3 regions of the Bacillus sp. GB_SG_008 genome follow, and region 2 is predicted to be linked to each of the others. Evidence: predicted binding sites of a transcription regulator. Region 2 holds the regulator's gene; each other region holds the start of a gene.
The links. The regulator LexA, encoded in region 2, represses DNA repair genes until DNA is damaged. The targets are predictions, from matches to a motif close to CGAACATATGTTCG.

Region 1: a site for LexA is predicted at 4,553-4,566, ahead of uvrB (excinuclease ABC subunit UvrB). Genes of this name have one in related genera too.
Region 3: a site for LexA is predicted at 3,832-3,845, ahead of recA (recombinase RecA). Genes of this name have one in related genera too.

Annotation. Positions count from the first base shown of each region.
Region 1 is NZ_JBPZSK010000002.1:327,881-334,564, reverse strand. Features, by position in the region: gene uvrA (excinuclease ABC subunit UvrA) at 1-2,492, opposite strand, end outside; gene uvrB (excinuclease ABC subunit UvrB) at 2,498-4,480, opposite strand; gene ACTDJC_RS06605 (DUF4362 domain-containing protein) at 4,721-5,071, opposite strand; gene ACTDJC_RS06600 (amino acid permease) at 5,168-6,577, shown strand.
Region 2 is NZ_JBPZSK010000005.1:94,550-101,233, reverse strand. Features, by position in the region: gene tkt (transketolase) at 1-194, opposite strand, end outside; gene ACTDJC_RS14310 (MerR family transcriptional regulator) at 635-1,369, opposite strand; gene ACTDJC_RS14305 (bifunctional metallophosphatase/5'-nucleotidase) at 1,627-3,210, shown strand; gene ACTDJC_RS14300 (DUF896 domain-containing protein) at 3,256-3,495, opposite strand; gene ACTDJC_RS14295 (YneB family resolvase-like protein) at 3,541-4,197, opposite strand; gene lexA (transcriptional repressor LexA) at 4,339-4,959, shown strand; gene ACTDJC_RS14285 (DUF4097 family beta strand repeat-containing protein) at 4,987-5,805, opposite strand; gene ACTDJC_RS14280 (HAAS signaling domain-containing protein) at 5,811-6,356, opposite strand; gene ACTDJC_RS14275 (PadR family transcriptional regulator) at 6,360-6,671, opposite strand.
Region 3 is NZ_JBPZSK010000001.1:964,739-971,422, forward strand. Features, by position in the region: gene ACTDJC_RS04910 (DUF3388 domain-containing protein) at 17-802, shown strand; gene ACTDJC_RS04915 (helix-turn-helix domain-containing protein) at 824-1,711, shown strand; gene pgsA (CDP-diacylglycerol--glycerol-3-phosphate 3-phosphatidyltransferase) at 1,776-2,354, shown strand; gene ACTDJC_RS04925 (competence/damage-inducible protein A) at 2,376-3,614, shown strand; gene recA (recombinase RecA) at 3,916-4,950, shown strand; gene rny (ribonuclease Y) at 5,269-6,684, shown strand, end outside.

The sequences.
Region 1 (6,684 bases), on a different contig from region 2:
CCGCCCGATAACGTCGTCGCTGGTTGACCGAGCTTCATGTAATCGAGTCCTACATCCACAAGCGTTTGGAGCTTACGTTTAATTTTCGGGATATTCGCAAAGAACTCTACTCCATCTTCAATTGTCATCTCTAATACTTCAGAAATATTTTTATCTTTATATTTTACTTCTAATGTTTCACGATTATAACGTTTTCCGTGACAAACTTCACACGGAACATATACATCTGGTAAGAAGTGCATTTCAATTTTAATTATTCCATCGCCGCGGCACGCTTCACAGCGGCCACCTTTCACATTAAAGCTGAAGCGCCCTTTTTGATAACCGCGCACTTTCGCTTCATTCGTTCGTGCAAACACATCACGGATATCATCAAACACACCTGTATATGTCGCTGGGTTTGAACGCGGTGTACGCCCAATTGGTGATTGATCAACATCAATCACTTTATCTAAATGCTCAAGACCCTTAATTTCTTTATGCACACCAGGCTTACTTTTCGATTTATATAATTTTTGAGCAACTGCTTTATATAGCACTTCATTAATTAATGTACTTTTCCCTGAACCTGATACACCCGTCACAGCAACAAATGTACCAAGCGGGAATGACATCTTCGCATTTTTTAAATTATTTTCCTTCGCTCCAATGACCTCAATTTTACGGCCATCACCTTTGCGGCGCTCTAGCGGAACTGGAATGAACTTTTTGCCTGATAAATATTGTCCTGTTAAGGAATTGTCATCATGCATCACTTCTTGCGGCGTACCGGCTGAAACGACTTGCCCGCCGTGAATACCTGCACCAGGACCAATATCTAATAAATAGTCTGCAGCCATCATCGTATCTTCATCGTGTTCAACAACAATAAGCGTATTTCCTAAATCACGCATATTTTGCAGCGTTTGAATTAGGCGGTCATTGTCACGTTGATGCAAACCGATAGAAGGTTCATCAAGAATATATAATACACCCGTTAACCGCGATCCAATTTGCGTCGCTAAGCGAATACGCTGCGCTTCTCCGCCTGATAATGTTCCAGCTGCACGGCTAAGTGTTAAATAATCGAGTCCTACGTTAACTAAGAAGCTAAGACGCTCTTTAATTTCACGCAAAATAAGATTGGCAATACTTTGTTGCTTTTCTGTTAATTCAATATCGGTAAAGAAATCATGTGCTTCCTTAACAGAAAACTGCGTTACTTCCGCAATCGTTTTCTCACCTACAAAAACAGCTAAACTTTCTGGTTTTAAACGACCGCTTTTACATTTTGGACAAGCTTGCTCTGCCATGTATTTTTCCATTTGCTCACGAATATAATCGGAGCTTGTTTCTCGGTAACGGCGCTCAATGTTAGGAATTACACCTTCAAAAATAATATCGCTTTCCTTTACTTGGCCAAAGTCGTTCACATAGCGGAAATATACTTTTTCATCTCCGCTTCCGTATAACACCTTCTCAAATAAATGTTTCGGAATATCTTTTACCGGTACATCCATATCAATGCCGTAATGGTTACAAACGGACTGCAACAATTGCGGATAATATTGTGAACTTGTCGGTTCCCAAGGTGCAATCGCATGATCGTTTAATGATAAATCCCAGTTGGGAATCACTAAATCAAGATCTACCTCTAACTTCGCACCAAGACCGTCACAAGACGGACAAGCACCGAACGGACTGTTAAAAGAAAACATGCGCGGCTCAAGTTCACCAATAGAAAATCCGCAATGCGGACAAGCATGATGCTCGCTAAACAGCAACTCTTCTTCTCCGATTACATCAATTAAAACGCGACCTTCACCAAGCTTCAAAGCCGTTTCTAATGAATCAGCAAGACGGCTTGCAATTCCTTCTTTCACAACAATACGGTCAATTACAACTTCAATCGAATGCTTTTTATTTTTATCTAACGTAATTTCTTCCGATACATCAAGCATTTCCCCGTCAACGCGAACGCGGACGTACCCCTGCTTTTTAATATCTTCTAACACCTTTACATGTGCACCTTTACGGCCTGATACAATCGGTGCAAGCACTTGCAGCTTCGTACGCTCTGGATATTCTAAAATACGATCTACCATTTGCTCAACTGTTTGCGATGTAATCTCAATGCCGTGATTTGGACAAATCGGTGTTCCGATACGCGCAAATAATAAACGTAAATAATCGTAAATCTCTGTCACCGTTCCAACTGTTGAACGCGGATTGCGGCTCGTCGTTTTTTGATCAATTGAAATAGCCGGAGACAATCCTTCAATTGCATCCACATCTGGTTTATCCATTTGCCCTAAAAATTGACGTGCATACGCCGATAGTGATTCTACATAACGGCGCTGTCCTTCCGCATAAATCGTATCAAATGCTAACGACGATTTCCCTGAACCAGATAACCCTGTTACAACAACAAGTTGATTTCTCGGAATGGTGACATCAATATTTTTTAAATTGTGGGCTCTCGCACCCTTTACAACGATAAAATCTTTACTCATCGCCTTCACCCTTCTGCTTTTAGTTCTAGTAATAAATCACGAAGCTCAGCTGCCCGTTCAAAATCAAGCGCTTTTGCAGCTTCTTTCATTTCCGCTTCCATTTTTGCAATAACATTTTCTCGTTCTTTTTTCGTCATTTTCTTAGAAGTTAGTGGTGCTGTCTCATACGTTTCTGTATCTTCCGCAGCCATCGTTGCACGAATAACATCGCGCACCTCTTTTTGAATTGTTTTTGGTGTAATCCCATGTTTTTCATTGTATGCTTCTTGAATTTGACGACGACGCTTCGTTTCATTGATTGCAATTTCCATCGATTTTGTAATTCGGTCTGCATACATCACAACATGACCATTTGCATTACGTGCTGCCCGGCCAATTGTTTGAATAAGCGAACGCTCTGAACGAAGGAATCCTTCTTTATCTGCATCTAATATTGCTACAAGCGACACTTCTGGAATGTCGAGCCCTTCACGAAGTAGGTTAATACCAATAAGCACATCAAACTTCCCTAGACGAAGATCACGAATAATCTCAATCCGTTCTAATGTTTTAATTTCAGAATGCAAATAATTTACTTTAATACCAACATCCTTCAAGTAATCAGTTAAATCCTCTGACATTTTCTTTGTTAATGTTGTAATTAAAACGCGCTCATTTTTTGCAATTCGGTCGTGAATTTCTCCTAATAAATCATCAATTTGTCCTTCGATTGGACGCACATCAATTTGCGGATCTAAAAGCCCAGTTGGACGAATAATTTGCTCCACAACTTCCGGTGCATGTTCTAGTTCATACGGCCCCGGCGTTGCTGATACGTACACAACTTGATTCGTTTTCTCTTCAAACTCTTCAAACATAAGCGGTCTGTTATCTAGCGCTGATGGCAGACGGAATCCATGATCGACAAGCACTTGTTTCCGCGCTTTATCTCCGTTGTACATCGCTCTTACTTGCGGCACTGATACATGCGACTCATCCATCACGATAAGAAAATCTTTAGGAAAATAATCTAATAATGTATATGGTGTTGAACCAGCTGGACGGAGCGTCAAATGACGGGAGTAGTTCTCAATCCCTGAACAAAAGCCCATCTCACGCATCATTTCTAAATCGTAACGTGTCCGCTGCTCTATCCGCTGCGCTTCTAATAATTTACCGTTATCATTTAATTCCTTTAAACGTTCTTCTAATTCTTTTTCAATATTTTCAATGGCAACTTTCATTTTTTCTTCGCGTGTAACGAAGTGAGATGCCGGGAAGATTGCCACATGCTCACGTTCTGCTAATACTTCACCTGTTAATGCATTCACTTCTCGAATGCGATCAATCTCATCGCCAAAAAACTCAATCCGAATACAATGTTCATCAAGGGATGCTGGAAAAATCTCAACTACATCCCCGCGCACGCGAAACGTTCCACGCTGGAAGTCAATATCATTACGGCCGTATTGTACATCAACAAGTTCACGAAGCAATTGATTGCGTTCCTTCTCCATACCAACGCGTAAAGAGACAACAAGTTCACTATATTCTTCTGGAGAACCTAAACCGTAAATACAAGACACACTCGCTACAATAATGACATCATCTCGTTCAAATAAAGCCGATGTCGCTGAGTGACGCAATTTATCAATCTCATCATTAATTTGTGCGTCTTTTTCAATAAACGTATCGGTTTGTGGTACATACGCTTCCGGTTGATAATAGTCGTAGTAACTAACAAAATATTCAACCGCATTGTTCGGAAAGAAATCTTTCAACTCACTATATAGCTGTCCTGCTAACGTTTTATTATGAGCCATTACAAGTGTTGGCTTCTTCACTTCTTTAATGACATTTGAAATCGTAAATGTCTTACCCGTTCCTGTCGCTCCAAGCAACACTTGATGTTTCTTACCATTTTTAATCCCAGCTACCAGCTGCTCTATCGCTCTTGGCTGGTCACCTTGCGGGGAATATTCTGAGACAATTTCAAATTGATGTTCCAAATAAATCCGCCCTCCTCGTAAAAAATCTGTATTCTCATTTTACCACGAATGCTCATAAAAAAACCAAAAAAACGAACAAGCATTCGATAAACAATTCGACAGCGTTTCTACAAATCTAATATGTAATAACAAAAAAGAGGCTTATTTACTAAGCATCTGCCCATGGTTATTCATGAGGTACCTTCAGCAAAAAATAACTGATATACTCATGATTTCCTTTACATTCACTTAGTTTACAGCTTACGTCTTCACCGCTTTTTTCTTCCATGATCCCTTTACACACATCACTTTTTTTCCTTTATGACTTCCTCCAAATTTATCGTTGGAATCATCAAAAAGATAGTTTATATTGATTCCATCATAATCTAATGTTTGAAAAATCGGATCTCCTTCATCTGTATAATTCACAATACGCACTTTATTCCGCATTAACGGGCAATAAGACCCCCACTGATGGAAGTTTCGCTTAATACTACCATCCAAAATGAAATTTAGCGTAGCAATAAAAACACCTATACAAATATCGACAAGAAGTCCATCGTTTTTTGTATAGGTAGAATTTTCTAAAAATTTTATATTTACAATGCCCATTTTTCATATTACAATACGTTTAAAGATTCGACATTATACGACAACTTGATCTTAATGTTCAGAATATTATAACAACTATGAGGGTGAGGGATTTATATGGATCTATTTCGAAAAAAATCGATTTCCGCAATGTTAGCACAATCGCAGCAGAAAGGAGCTTCTTTAAAAAAGGATTTAGGGGCATTTGATTTAACAATGTTAGGAGTCGGCGCCATTATCGGAACAGGTATTTTCGTTCTTACCGGCGTTGCCGCAGCCGAACATGCAGGACCAGCACTTATTTTATCGTTTATTTTATCAGGTTTAGCCTGCGTATTCGCGGCACTATGTTATTCCGAATTCGCTTCAACTGTACCAGTATCAGGTAGTGCATACACTTACAGCTATGCAACATTTGGAGAAATAATCGCTTGGATTTTAGGATGGGATTTAATTCTAGAATACGGATTGGCATCTTCAGCCGTTGCATCTGGTTGGTCAGGATATTTCCAAGGATTATTAGCTGGATTTGGCATTAAACTGCCGCATGCTTTAACAAGTGCTTACAACCCTGCGGCTGGAACATATGTAGACGTACCGGCAATTTGCATTATTTTCATCATGACATTGTTATTAACAAGAGGCGCAAAAAAATCAGCTCGTTTTAACGCTATTATGGTAGCTATCAAATTATTTGTTGTTCTTCTATTCATCGGTGTTGGTGCTTTCTATGTAAAACCTGAAAACTGGACACCATTTATGCCATTTGGCTTCTCTGGCGTAACAACTGGAGCTGCAACTGTATTCTTTGCTTATATTGGATTTGATGCTGTATCAACAGCTGCTGAAGAAGTAAAAAATCCACAGCGTAACATGCCAATTGGTATTATCGCTTCCTTAGCAATCTGTACAATCTTATATATCGTTGTTTCATTAATATTAACAGGAATCGTTCCCTACAGTCAGTTAGACGTAAAGAACCCTGTAGCATTTGCACTGCAATATATTCATCAAGATTGGGTTGCCGGCCTTGTCTCTTTAGGAGCAATTGCTGGGATTACAACAGTGTTACTCGTTATGTTATATGGACAAACACGTTTATTTTATGCAATGAGCCGCGATGGCCTACTGCCAAAAGCACTTTCTCGTGTAAGCCCAAAAACGCAAACACCTGTTATGAATAGCTGGATTACAGCAGCTATGGTTGCTTTCTTTGCTGGCTTCGTTCCATTAAGCAAGCTAGCAGAACTAACAAACATCGGTACATTATTCGCATTCATCGTTGTATCAATTGGCGTTATCATCTTACGCAAAAAACAGCCAGACTTGCCGCGTGCCTTTAAAGTACCATTCGTACCATGGGTTCCAATATTAGCAATTCTATTCTGCGGATACCTAACATTACAGCTTCCAGTAACAACATGGATTGGCTTTGGCGTTTGGTTAGTTATCGGTTTAATTGTATATTTCAGCTACGGATATAAAAACAGTACTTTGAGAAACGAACAAAAAGACGACGCCGCATAAAGGGAAACTTCCATTCGGAGATGCTTTTCCTCCGAATGGTTAGTTGAACCAATCGGGCCCTTACAGACGGTTTGCTTCTCTTCCTTGCCTAACTTCTTACCGGCTGT
Region 2 (6,684 bases):
GATAATACGAAACGATCACGGTTAAACCACGTTGGGTTATTTGGATTATGTTTCATAAATTGCGTCCATACTGTATACGCCATTGGTGCTGCACCCATTGGCATTCCTGGGTGACCAGAGTTTGCTTTTTCAATCGCATCAATGGATAATGTGCGAATCGTGTTGATAGAAAGTTGTTCGATTGAATATGACATGCTATTCTTCCCTTCGTTTATAGTAGAAAACGTTTTCGTTTTACACATCTATATGATATCTTTCCTTGCAAGATTATACAACATGTACGGACAAATATGTTGATGTTTTTTCGGATTTGTTCAAAAAACGTACTAAAATTCACAATGTATATTTGCTATACTCTTATGTCCAAACCTTTCTTAAACCCTTGGATTCTTTATTGCTTGTCACTAATCAATAATTACATACAACCCCTCATTATCTTTAAACATTGCATCCGAAATGATACACATATTTTTTCCCGCATTTTTTATTTATGAATTAAAATATCGTATTTTGATTACAATTGATAACCACACTACATCTCCTAATATAAAAACCAACTTTTTCTTATCTCGTAAACAAAAGGTCCTATTCTCCCAAATGGAGAATAGGACCTTTAAAATTGTATACATACATTTTACTTCTTATTACGATCTGCATACACTGCCATCGCATCACGCATAAACTCAGCCAAACCTTCACCGAATTGGTCAATATTTTTTGTAAAACGTTCATCATCTACATACATTTGCCCTAGACCTTTAAATGCATCCAATGAATAATGACCAAAGTTCTGCAAATAATCATACCATTCTTTAATTGCTTTTTGGGCCTGCTCTGATTCAGGTAAGTCATTACGAAGTGCCGCGAGTTTCCTATAGATTGCATTATATTCTTCTTGTTTTTCTCTCGTCATGTTTGCTGCTGTTTTATTTGCCTTGTCAACAGCTTCATTTCCCCATTTTTCACGTGCTTCTTGCTCATATGGGTTTTGACTAAAATCAAAGCCTTCAAATTTTTCTTTGTTCGTCATTTGAATTTCTCCTCTCGTATGTTGAATCGTCTTATCAATCGTTGCAATCACTTTATCGAGTCTAAAGCGCTTCTCAAGCAGCATTTTACGATGCAAAACGAGTGCCTCTTCTCGATTAAATGAAGGATCATTGATAATTTCTTTAATTTTCTTTAAAGGGAAGCCAAGTTCTTTAAAAACCAGGATTTGTTGCAATGTCTCCAAATTATCGTTGGAATAAAGGCGATAACCAGATTCGGTCGTCTCCTCAGGAGTTAATAACCCAATTTCATCATAGTGATGTAGTGTGCGCACACTAATACCAACTAAATCTGCTACTTCTTTTACTTTCATTGTCATCATTTTGCCCTCCCTTAGTACATACGATAAAGTATGACGTAACGTTAGAGTCAACACAAAAAGATAAAAAATATAAAAAACGTTTTCTATTCAGTTATTAACCCAAAATAGAAGACGTTTTTCAAGTAGGATACAAATGATTTATACAATCTATTTGCGAATTGAATTAAGAATGAAATCAATAATAGCCATAAATATTTTATTAAAATTATTTGTTATGATTTATCATAAGATAACAATAAAGAAGGTTGATACTATTGAATCTGAATCATGTAGTAAATATAACTATCTTACTAACAAGTGATGTACATGGTACGGTTTACCCTATTCACTATCAAAATAACGAAAAAGCAGAATTCGGATTAGCAAAACTTACAACACGTATTGCGCAAGAACGTACCCAAAATGAACATGTAATCTTGATCGATAACGGTGATTTCATTCAAGGAACTCCGTTTACTTATTACTACGCCAAATATATGCAGCATGAAGAACACCCAATGTCTATCATCGCCAATCATATCGGCTATGATGCAGCAATTATCGGCAATCATGAATTCAACTATGGAATGGACATATTAAACAAAGCAATTACAAATGCAAAAATGCCCTACCTAGCTGCTAATATTTTAGATAAAAAAACAATGGAGCCTTACTTTGGAAAACCCTATATCATTAAACATATACATCCTGATATAAAAGTTGCGATACTAGGGGTTACAACTCACTACATCCCAAACTGGGAACAACCACAACATATTGAAAATTTAACTTTTGAAGATGCATTAAAATCAACAAAAAAGTGGATTTCTTATATTCGTAAACAGGAACAACCTCATTTACTTATTGTGTCATATCACGGAGGGTTTGAACGAGATTTGCAAACTGGAGAGCCAACAGAAGTTTTAACTGGTGAAAATCAAGGATATGCAATATGTCAAGAAGTAGAAGGAATCGATGTATTGTTAACAGGACACCAACATCGCTATATTGCTCATACAAAAATAAATGGAGTAACCGTCTTACAGGCGGGCAGCAATGGGAAATCATTAGGAAAAGTACACGTCTCCTTAAAAAAGGATAATACCGAGTGGATTGTTGAGGAATGTTATTCTGAATTGTTATCTGCGGAAAATGTTCCAGCAGACGAAATGGTACTTTCACTGGCATCTACATATGAAAATCAAACTCAGCGTTGGTTAGATCAACCTATTGGTACTATTATTGGTGATATGCTGATTCGCAATGCGATGCAAACTCGTTTGCAAGATCATCCCTTCATCGAATTTATAAATAAAGTACAGATGGATGTAGCTGGAGTGAATATTTCTTGTACAAGCTTGTTTCATAATGAATCTTCCGGCTTTCCAAACCGCATTACAATGAGAGATATTGTTTCGAATTATATTTATCCCAATACCCTAAAGGTCATTCGTGTTACAGGAAAAGATATAAAAGAGGCCCTTGAACTATCTGCCGAATATTTCTCGTTAGATACAGATGGAAATATCATTGTAAACCCTGCATATATCAAACCAAAACCGCAGCATTATAATTACGATATGTGGGAAGGAATTTCATACATATTAAACATTTCAAAACCAGTTGGGGAAAGAGTCGTTTCCCTACAATATGAAGGGTCTCCTATTCACTTGCATCAAGAGTATGACGTTGTCATGAACAATTATCGTGCAAGTGGTGGCGGAAATTACGTAATGTATCAAAATAAGCCCATTATAAAAGATATACCAATTGATATGTCTGAGCTCATTGCAAATTACATATTAGAACGAAAAACAATCGAAGCGATGACTAATCATAATTGGAAAGTTGTTAAATAATGAATTTTCCTATCAAACTTAAAAAAGATGGGCTGCGCCCATCTTTTAATTTAACTTTGCTTTATTTTGTTTTTTTAATTCTTTTAACTTTTTCGGCGTAACGTCTTTACCGTCTTCGTTAACAACTTTGATTGATTTCAATTCGTTTAACATGTTTTGACGAAAACCTTTTAAATATTGTTCACGGAGCGATTGACGCTCACGTTGCTCTTCTTCCGTTAAACCTTCTGCTTTTGCTTTTTTCGCTAAGAAATTAATGCGTTCAATGAGTTCGTGACTTAGCATCTCGAATCCCCTTTCTACTAAAAACTGATTATTATCATACAATAGTTACTCTTGTTTATCAAGCAATTGCTTCGTATACTCTACATACCGGCGATGTACAGTCGCTTTTGATACTTCATGACCAAAACCACGAAGCGTTGCTGCAATTTCTTCAAATGTTAATTCATTGCGGCGCAGACGAACAATCTCTTCGATAGGTACTTCTTTTTTCTCCCGCCCTGTGCTTAAATGACGATTCTTTAAGTTTTTCTCTGGACGAAATCCATTTTCTACAGCTCGCTTCATTCCACGTTTAATCTTTAAATTATGAATCTTTCTCTGGTATTCTTCTACTATACCAATAATATCAAGTACCATTGAATCTGCGTCAGAAAGCTGCAATTCGCCATTATGTGCATGTGTATATACTTTTACTCCTTCTTTGTGTAAACAATGCATTAAGGCAATTTTCGCATTCCCTCTCCCAAGACGTGTTTCATCTTGGATGAGAAGCACATCAACTTGTTCATCACGAATAGTATCTAACACTTCCAAAATACCATCTCGTTCTATGCTATATCCGCTCGCTTTCTCTTCTACTACTCTTACGATATTCATTTGATACCGCTTAGCTAAATGCAATAATTCATCTTTTTGGCGTGCTAATGATGTTTCCTGCGCTTCTTTCGTCGTGCTCACACGTGCATAAATAATCGCATTCATTTCATACCCTCTTCTCTATCTCACTTTTCACATCATAGTGTATCACAAACTAAGCATTCGTTCGAACTTATGTTTGTAGAATGTTTTTTCACATGTTATAATACAAGTAAGAAAATTTAAAGAAAACGAGGTGTGAAAAACATGGAGAAGTTAACGAAACGACAGCAAGACATTCTCGACTTCATTAAACAAAAAGTACAAGAAAAAGGTTATCCGCCTTCCGTACGTGAAATCGGTCAAGCAGTCGGTCTTGCTTCTAGCTCTACTGTGCACGGACATTTATCTCGCTTAGAGGAAAAAGGATACATTCGCCGCGATCCAACAAAACCGAGAGCCATTGAAATTTTAGGAAACGATAACATCGAAACGGATACACAACCAGTCGTTCACGTACCGATTGTCGGGAAAGTTACAGCTGGTTCACCAATTACAGCAGTTGAAAGTGTAGAAGAACATTTCCCACTTCCGGCAAACCTCGTTTCAGGCTCAGATCAAGTATTTATGTTACGCATTTCCGGAGATAGTATGATTGAAGCCGGTATTTTTGACGGAGACTTAGTTGTTGTTCGCCAACAGCAATCTGCTTACAATGGTGAGATCGTTGTCGCTTTAACAGAGGACAATGAAGCTACGGTAAAACGTTTTTACAAAGAAAAAGATCATTTCCGTTTGCAGCCAGAAAACTCTTCTTTAGAGCCTATCATTTTAGATAACGTTTCTGTTATCGGAAAAGTAATTGGTGTCTATCGTCATTTACACTAAAAACAGACCAGCTGAGCTGGTCTGTTTTTAATTCGTCTTGATTTTTACATTTCCTGCTGCTGTTTCCCCGCTAATCTGTACCTTTCCGTTCCCTAATGTAATTTCTTTATTTTCTTTCCCGAAAATCTTTACATCTCCTGCATGAGAAGAGCCCTTTACAACGGCATCTTTCGGTACTTCCTGTAGCTGAATATTGATATCTCCTGCTGCTGACTCCGCTTCAATACTATATTGCGGGTTATGCTGCGTTACCTCTATATTTCCTGCTGTTGCTTCTGCAAGTACTTTTCCTTCTACTTTATGCAAAACAATATCCCCCGCGCTAGATGAAGTATTCACGTTATTCGATTTTATTTGCTTCATTTCTACTTCACCTGCTGCTGTATGTGCGGATACATTTTCACTTTGAATGTCTCGCACTTGAATATTTCCCGCCTCTGTCTCTATTTCAATTTGATTGTATACGCGTTCAGGTACAACGACTATTAAACTTTCACCTTTGAAACCAAATGAAAAAAAAGAAAAATCAAATATATGTTTCTTTTTTGTTTTCACTTCCACTTGTAGCGTTTCGCCCTTCTCATTTACGTCTAACTTTCGTTTTTCCTGATTACCATTATACCGAACTTCAAATGAATCAGTCTTTCCTTTTTCAATCACAACATCTCCTACATCTGTGTCAACGTTGATATTTTTAATTTGATCATTTTTAAATTGTTTCTGTTCCAATTTCTTTGTTTCCGCTGACCCAGTCACAGATTTCATAAAAAAAGCTGATCCTGCAAAAAATAAACCAATTCCTCCAATCACAATACAAACAAGTGCTATGAATACAATTTTCCTCATTTTATCTACTCCCCTTTAATTACTTTTAAATTCCAATTGGCGTATTTGACAAAAAGCGTTTTAAACCAAACTGTACAATAATAAGCACCAATCCCTAAAAGTAAACCAATACCGAAGAGTAGAATAGAAACGAATACATCAGATAAAATAAAAATTTGAGCAAAAATAATTTTTGTTAACACAAGTAAAGGTGATAAAACAAATACAGCACTAACTGTCCAAAGTGTGAAAATAAGACTTCCGATTGTTAATAACGGGGCTAATACAACAACTAAATTTAAAAAACTGAGTCCAATGATTGCCACAATCGCTCTTGCTACATTAGAAAAAGTTGGATTATGCTTCACCTGCTCTAAGCGATGAGACGCTAACGTTTCCTTAGCAATTGTTTTAGGCGAACCGAGCGCTTTTATAATTTCCGCTTCTGTTTTCCCTTCTTCTATTCCAAATCGAAAATGTTCCTCGTAATCATACAAAATTTCGTTCCGTTCTTCTTCTGGCAATCTTCTAAGGTGTTCTGATAATTCATGAAAAAATTGTTCTTTAGTCATTCGCTACACCTCTTCAATAATTTCTTGTACTCCCCTTGCAAAATCACGCCATTCTGTCACAAGCGTATAGAGTTGCTCTGCACCTTGATCTGTTAACTGATAATATTTCCGCGGAGGCCCTTCCGATGATTCTTTTAAATATGTCTGAAAGTACCCTTCCTTCGTCAGACGACGTAACAATGGGTACACTGATCCTTCTGATATTAAAAACTTATTTGAAATTTGCTGAACTAATTCATAGCCATAGCAATCTCGTTTCCTTACAAGCGCAAGAACGCAAAGCTCCAATACACCTTTTTTAAATTGAACGTTCAAAGGCAATCCTCCT
Region 3 (6,684 bases), on a different contig from region 2:
AGGGGAGTGTCATCAAATGATTGAATGGTATTTTGAATATGAAATACATAAAAACCGACCTGGCTTGCTTGGCGACGTTTCTTCGTTGATCGGTATGCTTGGTATTAATATCGTAACAATTAATGGGGTAGATAATGCTCGGCGTGGACTATTGTTAATGTGTGATAATCAAGAACAAATTTCTAGACTTGAATCAATTCTAAATACGATGGATAATATAACCGTAACGAAATATCGTTCACCGAAGCTTCGTGATCGGTTAGCAGTTCGACATGGAAGGTATATACAGCGGGATGCGGATGATAAGAAAACATTTCGTTTCGTTCGTGATGAATTAGGCTTGCTTGTGGATTTTATGGCGGAAATCATGAAAAAAGAAGGCCATAAATTAATTGGAATTCGCGGAATGCCGCGCGTTGGAAAAACAGAGTCTATCGTTGCGGCGAGTGTTTGTGCAAATAAACGGTGGCTTTTTGTATCATCGACGCTCATTAAACAGACGGTTCGTAGTCAATTAATTGAAGATGAATATAGTGATAATAATATCTTTATTTTAGATGGAATTGTTTCAACGAAGCGCGCAAATGAACGACATTGGCAGCTTGTTCGCGAAATTATGAGATTGCCATCAACAAAAGTTGTAGAGCATCCAGATATATTTGTGAGTCAGTCAGAATATACACTTGATGATTTTGATTACATTATTGAGTTACGAAATGATTACGATGAAGAAATTCAATACAGCCTAGTAGATGAAATTGAACAAGGAAATCAGAATAATTTTTCCATGTTTGACTTTTAAAGAAATATTGAGGTGTTAGCATTGACGGAATTAGGACAAAAGCTGAAAGAAGCAAGAGAACTGAAGGGTTTTTCCATCGATCAGCTGCAAGAAGTTACGAAAATTCAAAAACGCTATTTGATTAGTATCGAAGAAGGAAATTACAGCATATTGCCTGGGGATTTTTACGCACGTGCCTTTATAAAGCAATATGCAGAAGCGGTTGGTCTAAATGGAGAGGCAGTATTAGAAGAGTATAAACATGAGTTACCGCAGTCAGTTTCTCAAGATGTTCCGCAAATTTCAAGAGGACAAAAAACGCAGGAAACTGTACAAAGAGCAACTTCATCACCGATTGCAGATCATATGCCTAAAATTTTAATTACAGTGCTTATTATTGCGATTGGTGTTGCAATTTGGTTTGTTTTTCAATTTGTGCTAGGGAAAGATGACGGCCATGTAAAGCAAACAGAAAGTGCACAAACAGAAGTAGAGAAAGCGAAAAATTCACCTCTTGATCAAAAGAAAGAAGAAAAGAAAGAAGATAAAAAAGAAGAAGCACCTCAACAACCTCAGTCACAACCAACTGCATCTCAAGAAGATGTTAAATTTGTTGAGACAAATAAGAACGTATCTACATTGGAAATTCACAATAACAAAGAGTTCAAATTAGAAGTTATTGCAAAAGGTACAAGTTATGTAGATATTAAAGACGAAAATAATAATGTACTCTATACGGGTACTTTAACGGAAGGGCAAACACAACAACAGGATTTAGGGTCAAAAAATGTTGTGCGGTTAAACATTGGTAGTGCGCCAAATGTTGAAATTAAAATTAATGGGCAAACTGTTGCTTTCCCAGTTAATCCAGAAGAAATGTATCATCAAATTTGGGTGATTAAAAACTTAGGAGAACAACCTGCGCAATAATAGTCATCGTTCCGATGACTTTTTTCAATGCACAAACCGTTTTTGACATGATGGAGGAATAGCTGTGAATTTACCAAATAAAATTACTGTATCAAGAATTTTCTTAATTCCTATATTTTTAATTATTATGCTTGTTCCATTTGATTGGGGAGCATACACAATTGGAAGTGTAGAATTACCGATTCAGCACTTAGCTGGAGCTATCGTTTTTATTATTGCTTCTGCTACAGATTGGATTGATGGCCATTATGCAAGAAAACATAATCTTGTAACAAATCTAGGGAAATTTTTAGATCCTTTGGCGGATAAATTATTGGTATCTGCAGCATTAATTACGCTTGTAGATTTACATTTTGTATCAACTTGGATAGCTGTTGTTATTATTAGCCGAGAATTCGCCGTTACAGGCTTGCGTCTTGTATTAGCTGGTACAGGGGAAGTAGCGGCTGCAAAGATGCCTGGGAAAATTAAAATGTGGATGCAAGTTATTGCAATTTCTGCGTACTTATTGCATGATGTTCCATTCAATTTAATTCATATTCCAATTGCGGAAATTTCAATATGGATTGCGCTTATTTTTACGATTATTTCAGGATGGGATTATTTCTGGAAAAATAGAGAGGTTTTTGTCAATTCGAAATAACGGCTTATGGGGGAATGGAAGATGAATGCAGAGATTATCGCAGTTGGTACAGAGTTATTACTTGGACAAATTGCGAATACGAATGCCAAATTTTTATCAGAAAAGCTGGCATCTATTGGAATCGATGTATATTATCATACTGTTGTAGGAGATAACAATAATCGCTTGCGTCAAGCAATTGAAATTGCTCAAAAACGTGCAGATATGTTAATTTTTACAGGTGGATTAGGACCGACAAAAGACGATTTAACGAAAGAAACAATTGCTTCTTCTCTGCAGGAAGAGCTTGTATATGATGAAGTAGCGCTCGCTTCAATTGCTGACTACTATAAACGAACGGGAAGAGAGTTTACGGAAAATAATAAAAAACAAGCTCTTGTTTTAAAGGGGTCAACTGTGTTCGCTAATGATCATGGTATGGCTCCAGGGATGGGATTATGTAAAGATAACAAGGTGTATATTTTACTTCCAGGACCACCTAAAGAAATGAATCCAATGTATACAAGTTATGTAGAGACTTGGCTACTCCCTTTTACATCGGGTGAGAATTTATATTCTCGTACTCTTCGATTCTTTGGAATTGGAGAATCACAATTAGAGACAACGATTCAAGACTTAATAGATGCTCAAACGAACCCAACGATTGCTCCTCTTGCTTCTGAAGGAGAAGTAACGCTTCGTTTGACTGCAAAGCATCATGATGCAAAAGAGGCGGAAACGCTAATAAATGATATAGAAGAATTGATTTTACAAAGAGTAGGGCAATTTTTTTACGGATATAATCAAGATCTTCTTCATAATAAAGCAATTGCCTTGTTAAAACAAAAATGTTTGACGATTTCGTGTGCTGAAAGTTTAACAGGCGGATTATTTGGTGATCGTATTACCGAAGTAGCTGGTGCGTCTTCTGTGTTTACAGGCGGCATAATTTGTTATAGCAATGATGTAAAGCAACATATTTTACATGTTCCAGAAGAGATTTTACAAACGGATGGAGCTGTTAGTGAAGTCTGTGCTCGCTATCTTGCAGAAAATGTGAAAAAACTTATGCAAGCCAATATCGGAATTAGTTTTACTGGAGTAGCTGGTCCAGATGCCTCTGAAGGGAAAGAACCAGGGACAGTATTTATTGGATTAGCAATGGATGAACAGCCGACGATTGTTATTCCGCTTGCATTAAGTGGAAGTCGCCAGCAAATTCGTGAACGAACTGTCAAATATGGATTTTATCATCTGTATAAGAAGCTAGAAGAGATATAAGTCTCTTCTAGCTTCTGCTATTTTATCCCGCTATTTGTGGATAGTAAGACCTCACCTCAAGATTCAGAGAAAGCGAAGAAGATAGGTGGGGTCTCACTGTCCGTAAAAGCACGATTGGATGTGCTTTCCATCAGTGGAGGATGAAGAAAAAAACATTGATGGAAGTCTCACTTTATATAGAAAAATAAAGGTTTTCATCTACTGGAAAATAAAAAAACGAATAAACGTTCGATTTTTGTTGGCATAACGGAAAGAAAATATTATAATAAGGTTAGCATTTAAGTTAAGGAGGAATTTTTGAATGAGTGATCGTCAAGCGGCATTAGATATGGCGTTAAAACAAATAGAAAAACAATTCGGTAAAGGCTCTATTATGAAACTAGGAGAGCAAGCGGAACGAAGAATTTCTACTATACCAAGTGGTTCGTTAGCACTTGATGTTGCCCTTGGAGTTGGTGGTTATCCACGTGGCCGTATTATTGAAATTTATGGACCTGAAAGTTCAGGTAAAACGACGGTTTCCTTACATGCGATTGCAGAGGTACAACGCCAAGGCGGACAAGCGGCGTTTATTGATGCAGAACATGCAATGGATCCTGTATATGCTCAAAAATTAGGTGTTAACATTGATGAATTACTATTATCTCAGCCAGACACAGGAGAACAAGGATTAGAAATTGCAGAGGCATTAGTACGAAGCGGTGCAATTGATATTATTGTTATTGACTCTGTAGCAGCACTTGTTCCAAAAGCGGAGATTGAGGGAGAAATGGGTGACTCTCACGTCGGTTTACAAGCACGTTTAATGTCACAAGCTCTTCGTAAATTATCTGGTGCGATTAACAAGTCAAAAACAATTGCAATCTTTATTAACCAAATTCGTGAAAAAGTTGGGGTTATGTTTGGAAATCCAGAAACAACTCCAGGTGGTCGTGCGTTGAAATTCTATTCAACAGTACGTCTTGAAGTGCGTCGTGCTGAGCAGTTAAAGCAAGGTAATGACATTGTTGGTAATAAAACAAAAGTGAAAGTAGTAAAAAATAAAGTAGCACCTCCTTTCCGCGTAGCAGAAGTTGATATTATGTATGGAGAAGGGATTTCAAGAGAAGGTGAAATTTTAGATATGGCTTCTGAACTTGATATCGTTCAAAAGAGCGGAGCTTGGTATTCTTATAATGAAGAACGCTTAGGACAAGGGCGTGAAAATGCGAAGCAATTCCTAAAAGAAAATCCAGAAATTACAGATGAAATTGCATTCTTTATTCGTGAGCATCATGGCATTGGTGAAGAAGCGGCATCTGGAAGTGGAGAAGATATGAATCTTCTTAATGATTAAAAGACACGGTTTCGTGTCTTTTATTTTTCATCAGAGGTAAAGAAAGTAAAAGTAGACAACGCTTGACAATGAAAATAGCGGTAGATACAATGATAATGTATATTTTTTCTTATATTATATACGATACACTCTTCTCAAGAAGAGAAGTGACATTCGGATAGGACTGATACTTTCCGAAATAAGCATATGTCTATTTTAATTGTGAAATGAAGAAAGTCCCTTGAAAAGGCGGGACGACAGTCATTGCTGTACGTTGCAAGCGCAAACAATGTACATCCATGCAGTCTTTTTTCATTCATAGCAAGAGGAGGTGAAATTATGAGTAATGTAGTTTGGATACTCATCTCCATTTTGCTGGCCATCATCAGTGCAGTTGTTGGATTTTTTGTTCGAAAGTCCATTGCAGAAGCGAAGATTAACGGTGCGGCCAATGAAGCGAAGCGTATTGTAGAAGATGCAAATCGTCAAGCAGAAGCACTGAAAAAAGAAGCGCTGTTAGAAGCAAAGGATGAAATTCATACACTTCGTACAGAAGCGGAATTAGAAATTCGTGACCGAAGAAACGAGTTACAAAAACAAGAAAATCGTTTAATGCAAAAAGAAGAGAACCTTGATCGAAAAGACGAATCGCTTGAGAAAAGTCAACAATTGTTAGAGAAGAAAGAGGAATCTCTTGTAGTAAGACAACAGCAGATTGAAGATTTGGAAAGCAAAGTGGGAGAGTTAGTACAAAAACAGCAAGATGAATTAGAGCGTATTTCTAGCCTAACGCGTGAGCAAGCAAGAGCCATTATCCTAGAAAAAGTTGAAAATGAAATTTCGCATGAAATCGCTGTTATGGTAAAAGAAACTGAAATACGTGCAAAAGAAGAAGCAGATAAGAAAGCGAAAGAGATTTTATCTTTAGCTATGCAAAGATGTGCTGCTGATCACGTTGCTGAAACTACGGTTTCAGTTGTAAATCTTCCAAATGACGAGATGAAGGGACGTATTATCGGACGTGAAGGTCGTAATATTCGTACACTAGAAACGTTAACAGGTATTGATTTAATCATCGATGATACACCAGAAGCAGTAATCTTATCAGGCTTTGACCCAATTCGTCGTGAAACTGCTCGTATTGCTCTTGATAAACTTGTACAAGACGGCCGTATTCACCCAGCACGTATTGAAGAAATGGTTGAAAAATCAAGACGTGAAGTGGATGAGTATATTCGTGAAGTTGGAGAACAAACGACTTTTGAAGTAGGAGTACACGGGTTACATCCAGATTTAATTAAGATTTTAGGTCGTTTGAAATTTAGAACAAGCTACGGTCAAAATGTCTTAAAGCACTCTATGGAAGTTGCTTATTTAGCTGGACTAATGGCAGCTGAACTTGGTGAAGACGAAAAGCTTGCTCGTCGTGCTGGCTTATTACATGACATCGGAAAAGCAATCGATCATGAGGTTGAAGGCAGCCACGTTGAAATTGGTGTTGAGCTGGCGACAAAATATAAAGAGCATCCTGTTGTTATCAATAGTATTGCATCTCACCATGGCGATACTGAACCGACTTCTATCATCGCAGTTCTTGTGGCAGCGGCAGATGCACTGTCAGCAGCAAGACCTGGAGCACGAAGTGAGACGCTTGAAAATTATATTCGTCGTCTTGAAAAGCTTGAAGAGATTTCTGAGTCTTATGAAGGTGTTGAGAAATCCTATGCAATTCAAGCTGGACGTGAAGTTCGTATC